DNA from 2 places in the Alteromonas sp. AWJ4_197 genome. Region 1 is predicted to be linked to the other one. Evidence: predicted binding sites of a transcription regulator. Region 1 holds the regulator's gene; the other holds the start of a gene.
The links. Region 1 encodes sigma-54, which starts transcription at its own class of promoters, with help from an activator protein. Its sites were predicted from a motif close to GTTGGCACGNNNNTNGNNT; they were not measured.
Positions count from the first base shown of each region.

Region 2: a site for sigma-54 is predicted at 1,877-1,895, ahead of xdp1 (exosortase-dependent surface protein XDP1). Genes of this name have one in related genera too.

Region 1 covers NZ_JBSWWW010000006.1:110,890-114,044, reverse strand. Annotated here, with positions in the region: gene ptsN (PTS IIA-like nitrogen regulatory protein PtsN) at 43-486, opposite strand; gene hpf (ribosome hibernation promoting factor) at 495-782, opposite strand; gene ACXAGC_RS14335 (RNA polymerase factor sigma-54) at 815-2,299, opposite strand; gene lptB (LPS export ABC transporter ATP-binding protein) at 2,395-3,120, opposite strand; gene lptA (lipopolysaccharide transport periplasmic protein LptA) at 3,126-3,155, opposite strand, start outside.
Region 2 covers NZ_JBSWWW010000002.1:250-3,404, reverse strand. Annotated here, with positions in the region: gene ACXAGC_RS03405 (tetratricopeptide repeat protein) at 1-844, opposite strand, end outside; gene xdp1 (exosortase-dependent surface protein XDP1) at 928-1,830, opposite strand; gene pssA (CDP-diacylglycerol--serine O-phosphatidyltransferase) at 2,160-2,981, shown strand.

The DNA.
Region 1 (3,155 bases):
TTTCTCCTGAAGTCACGTGTTGTCGGTGCGTATTACACTAAGTTACTGTAATGCGCGAATAATATCATCACTTGTCTGAGCTTTGCGGATAGTTTTTATGGTTTCTTTATCGCTGAGTTTTCCGGCAACCATGGCCAGAGTTTGTAAATGTCCTTCGGTTTGTTCCTGAGGGACAAGCAGAGTAAAGAAAATATCCACAGGTTTGTTGTCGATAGCATCAAAATCGATGGCGGGTGTGCTGGTAACTACGATGGCGATGACATTTTCCAGTCCGGCCAGGCGACCGTGGGGGAGGGCAATGCCGTTACCTATACCTGTGCTGCCCATTCGCTCACGGGCCAGCAGGCTACTTAACACGGTGGCTTCATCAACATCGGGGTTATTTTTAGCTGCAATCCCGCTGATGATTTCGAGAATGCGTTTTTTGCTATTGCACTGGACCGCACACTCGGTGCGGTCCAGGCTGACTATGGCTTGTATATCCATGAATTCAATTAGTGCTTTTTAAGCTTTTCCTTGTGTTTCAGGACCTGCCTGTCGAGCTTATCGACCATGCTGTCAATGGCAGCATACATGTCCTGATTTTCGGAAGAGGCGAAGACTTCCGCGCCGCTAAGATGAACCGTTGCTTCTGCTTTTTGGCTAAGCTTTTCAACATTTAAAATAACGTGCACATTTGATATGTGGTCAAAATGACGTTCCAGTTTGCTGAACTTAGTATCGACATAATTACGCAAAGAATCAGTGATCTCAATGTGATGACCAGAAAGGTTGATTTGCATATTTCGTCTTCCTTATTTTGAGCAGCCTTAAGTTAGATAAGGCTTTTGCGTTGGTTAGACGGCGGGATCGACAAGGATTCCCGGTACTTTGCTATTGTTCGCCGGGCAACCATAATGCCTTGATCGGCCAACAACGAAGCAATCTTGCTGTCACTCAGTGGCTTGCTTGGCTTTTCAGCGGCAACCAGCTTCTTAATCAGGGCGCGAATCGCTGTAGATGAACACTCACCACCTGATTCAGTGGCAACGTGGCTGGAGAAGAAATACTTCAACTCGAAAATACCACGGGGCGTGTGCATGTACTTCTGCGTTGTTACCCTGGAAATAGTAGATTCGTGCATATCTACCATTTCTGCGACATCATTCAGCACCATTGGTTTCATCATTTCAGGGCCATGCTCAAAAAAGCCCATCTGTTGCTGAACAATACAATTTGCTACTTTCAGCAGCGTATCGTTCCGGCTCTCAAGGCTCTTAATAAACCATTTTGCTTCCTGCATGTGAGAGCGGATAAATTGTGAATCACTGCTGTTTCTTGCTTTACGGCTCATTGCAGCATACTGCTGATTAACACTGAGCTTAGGCAGGCTGTCGGGGTTTAATTCTACAACCCAACGGCCATTTTTCTTCGCAACCGATACATCCGGAATGACATATTCGGGTTCTTTCGTAATTAATGCACTGCCCGGACGGGGATTAAGCGTTTGCAGCAAACGCATCGCTTCCCGTAACTGATCTTCTTTCAGGCGGGTTTTACGCATTAACGTACGGTAATCTTTACTGCCTAACAGATCGGAATGCTCTCTGAGCAGTAGTTTGGCTTCTTCCAGCCACGGTGTTTCCGGTGCAAATTGCGCCAGCTGAACTAACAAGCACTCCTGCGGTGTGCGGGAGCCGGAACCGAGAGGATCAAAAAGCTGAATACGTTTAAGTACGCACTCAACTTCATCTTCTTCAACGGGCTCTTCCATATCTTCACTGTTAACGCTTTGCAAAATGTCGTCAACGGTAACCGTGAGATAGCCGGACTCATCAATAGAATCGATGATCGCCAGTGCGATGGCGCGGTCTGTGTCAGAAAAAGGTGTCAGACGCATTTGCCACAGCAGATGGTCCTGAATATTTTCGGTGGTTTCACCCTGAAAGATTTGTTCATCGTCGCCACCGGAAGGGCCGGGCGCGGGTGCAGAAGACGCAGAAATGTACTCATCCCAGGTACTGTCGATGGGCAGCTCGTCCGGTAAATCATTCTTTTCCAGTGCTTCACCGGTATCCATACTGTCAGAAGATGAGGCTGATGCAGACTCTTGCATGCTGTCATCATTATCGATGTTATTTTTCTCAATTACATCGTTGTCGGAGCTGTCGTCGACTTCCAGCAAAGGATTAGAGTCGAGGGCTTCCTGAATTTCTTGTTGTAAGTCCAGCGTAGACAACTGCAATAGCTTGATCGCCTGCTGAAGCTGAGGCGTCATTGTCAGTTGTTGGCTAAATTTTAACTGTAAAGATGGTTTCATCTACGTCTTATATAAACTCTAAAAAGGACATCCGGTTGTAGCGGTGTGAGTGCCGGTGGCGAAATCTCCGCTAAATGCTCATCCCGATATCTTAACTATAGCCTGAATTGCTCACCAAGGTATACATCACGAACTTTTTGATTACTTAATACCTGTTCTGCGGTGCCCTGAGCAATCAGTTCTCCATGACTGACGATATAGGCCTCTTCACACACATCAAGGGTTTCCCTGACATTGTGGTCGGTGATGAGGATACCGATACCTCTGTCCCGTAAGTGCTGAATGATCTTCTTTATATCATTAACCGAAATCGGGTCAACTCCGGCGAAGGGTTCATCGAGCAAAATAAATTGCGGATTGGCTGCCAGTGCGCGGGCAATTTCAACCCGGCGGCGTTCGCCACCCGACAAACTCATACCTGTACTATTACGTATATGGTTAATATTAAATTCATCAAGTAGTGCATCCGCTTCCTGTTCACGTTGATGACTTTTTAAGTCTTTACGCGTCTGTAATATCGCCATGATGTTTTCATGTACGGTCAGCTTGCGGAAAATGGATGCCTCCTGGGGTAAATAGCCAATTCCCCGGCGGGCACGTTCGTGCATTGGCTGGTGCGTCAGCTCCTGCTCATCAATGAGGATTTTGCCTTTGTCCAGCGGCACAAGACCGACAATCATGTAAAACGTTGTGGTTTTACCTGCACCGTTAGGACCCAGCAGACCTACTATCTGTCCGGTAGAAACCGATAAACTAACGTCACGGACGACCTGGCGTGATTTATACGACTTTGCCAGGTGAGTCGCACTCAGGGTTGCCATGTAACTCAGTTACCCTCGTTTTCGTTGCTGTCTGA
Region 2 (3,155 bases), on a different contig from region 1:
CCTGTGTCATCAACCAGTTGTTAAGCAGAATAGCCAGTGGATCGTCCGGAGTACGGGACATTATTTCATCCACATATGCACGGGCACTTTCAAAGTCATCTCTGGCAATGTAGATATTAACCAGATTACGCAGAGCAATAGGATCGTCTGAATTTATTTCAAGTGCACGTTTAAAGTCTTTGATAGCGGTATCAACGTCGCCCTGACGGTAGCTGAGCTGACCTGTCAGGCGCCACAGAATGGCACTGTTATCATCAATTTCGCGGGATTGTGCGAGAAAGTCTTCAGCGGTATCTGTATCACCGGCCCGCATTGCAATTGCAGCAAGTCCGTTCAGCGCATTGTCCTTATTATATGGCATGGCAAGCATGTCCTGATAAGCTTGTTCAGCACAGACATCATCGTCAAGTTTGGTACAGGCTGTTGCCCGGATCTGTAGCCAGCTTGATTTTTGTTTAGAGCCCAGACGCTTGTACTCCTGAAAATCAAGAATGTCGCGGAAGCGGTTCATAAACAACCAGGCTGTTCCCAGCGGTTCTGCAACCAGATTCAGGTCAGCGCCCATGTCGATGGCTTCCTGAAACTCCAGTTCAGCAGCACGCACATAACCGTTTTGCAGAAGCAGGCGACCCATTAATATCTTGGCAGTCAGGTTATCAGGATCTTTTTGCAGACTATTTTTCAGGTGAACAAACGATTCTTCATATCGTTTTGCATTGTAGGCTTCCAGTGCCTGTTCATAATCTTCAAAGGTTGTAGCATGGGCTGATCCAATAAGGCTCAGTCCGGCCAGACCGAAAAGCGCGCTGCGCACGCGTGAAGCTAACATCCGTTGATTTTTCATAATTCACCTGAATTTGCCGAACAAAAAAGGTGGCATTAAGCCACCTTTTACGGGTAATGCCTGTTAAGGCTTAATCAAATTGATTAAGCATTACGTTTTCTGCGCCACATTGCCAGGGCACCGCCCATGAACAACATCGCGAATGTACCGGGTTCAGTTACCTGCGTTGTTGGTGGCTCTTCACCAGGCTTTTTATTAAAGCCTACGCTGGCTAACTTGAAACCGTCATCGTACATACTATGCCCGATATCGCCGAAGACTGTGTTATACGCTCCGATAATCCAGTATTGAGAATAAACATTATCCAGACCGCTGATTTCTGCTAAATCAGTATCGTCACAGTTAAGAACATCAAACGAACCTACTGCCAGCGCATCACCTGCAATCTCGCCCCATGTATTCACGCCTGAAGTAAGCATAGATGTGTCGCTCAATGCTGCAACAGAAACCTGTGTCTCAGTTTCTTTCCATAGCCAGCTAAATGTTGCGCCAGTTACGTTTACGTCCTCGTCGAAAGAAATAAGCACATAGTCAAAGTCAGTATCAATTACGTATTGGTAATTTGACCAACCTTCTTCTTTCTCGTTGTCAATTGAATGGTCCGGCGAATATTTCGCCTTTTCATCTTCGTTAACGATCCCGTATCCATTACCGTATTGTTTAAGGCTGGCTTCTTCGACGTTTACGTCGGAGACAATGTCATAGTAACCATATTTCGTACCTACCTTCTCCATACCTTTGGTATCAGAATAAGCAGAAGCGTTGATAGTTACACCATCAACTACTGCATTGCTGATACCATCGCTGGCCAGGCTGTACATTAAGTCATCTGCGAAATAGTCAGCTGCATTACAGCCATCACCTGTGTTGCCACCATTGCCACAACCACTGTGCCAACCACCAGAATAGTTAGTTGCCATAGCAGGTGCAGTAATAGCGCTTGCAAGGACGAGTGTCGTCACTGACGCGATCTTACTTATCTTCATATTAAAAACCCCTTTTATACCTCGATTTCATACCTCAATCCGATCTAAGCACTTACCGTGCCACTTGTTATTGTGTTGATTTTTATAGGGAAAATTTAGGTTGGATTTAGGTTTAAAAATTCCTACGTAAAAAATACTGACATGATACAAAAGTAGTTAAAGTTGATTTATTTATTATAATTCAATGTGTTAATGAAAGATCTCGTGAATTAAATTGAGGTATGTCAGCCCATACTAAGTAATAGGCATTCTCTGGTATATTTGAACCGTGCGTAGTGCGGGTATGTATGAAATAATGGATTGGTCAGTATTAATTAACTTGAGGTTTTATGACGGACACAAAAAGGAAAGGCATCTACCTGTTGCCTAATTTACTTACCACCGCAGGGTTGTTCTCGGGTTTTTATGCCGTAGTCGCGTCTATGAACGGCAGTTTCGAAGCTGCTGCGGTTGCCGTTTTCGTTGCAATGATATTTGATGGGCTCGATGGAAGGGCTGCCAGGATCACCAACACCCAAAGTGCGTTTGGTGCTGAATACGACTCTATGGCCGACATGGTGTCCTTTGGGGTTGCTCCGGCGCTGGTTGCTTACAACTGGGGTTTAAGTGAATTAGGTAAGCTGGGATGGCTCGCCGCCTTTATATATGTAGCTGGTGCAGCGTTACGTCTGGCGCGGTTCAATACGCAGGTGGGTATTGCTGACAAACGATTCTTTCAGGGGTTGGCAAGCCCGGCTGCTGCAGCCGTTGTATCCGGGTTGGTCTGGGTAGGCGTTGAATATGATGTGAATGGCAACGATTACGGTTTTGTTGTAGCACTGATAACCGGTGCGGCCGGCTTACTCATGGTGAGTAACTTCAAATATAACTCCTTTAAAGAAGTAAACTGGAACGGCAAAGTTCCTTTTGTTGCGCTTCTTATTATTATGCTTGTGTTTGTAATTGTGGCGACAGAGCCTGCATTAGTGCTTTTCCTTGTCTTTGCCCTTTATGCACTTGCCGGACCCATTAATACATTCCGTACGGTTGATAAGGTAACGCTTCAGGATGTAGTGGGGGACCATGAAGAGAAGGACGCCGATTTTTCTGTTGATGATGATAAGGCAGATGAAAAAACTATTGATAATGATGAACCAGAGCATAAGTCATAGCACCGGTTACCTGAAATAATCTAGAAAAGAGATATCAGAACAGACGAAATTAAGACGTTTTGTTTATTTAATTATCAATGTGTTTAAAAAGCGACCGCTCAGGTCGCTTTTTTACTTTTTACGGTAATTAAGGGTTGACGGGAAGGTTCATGTGAGTAGAATGCGCGTCCTCGG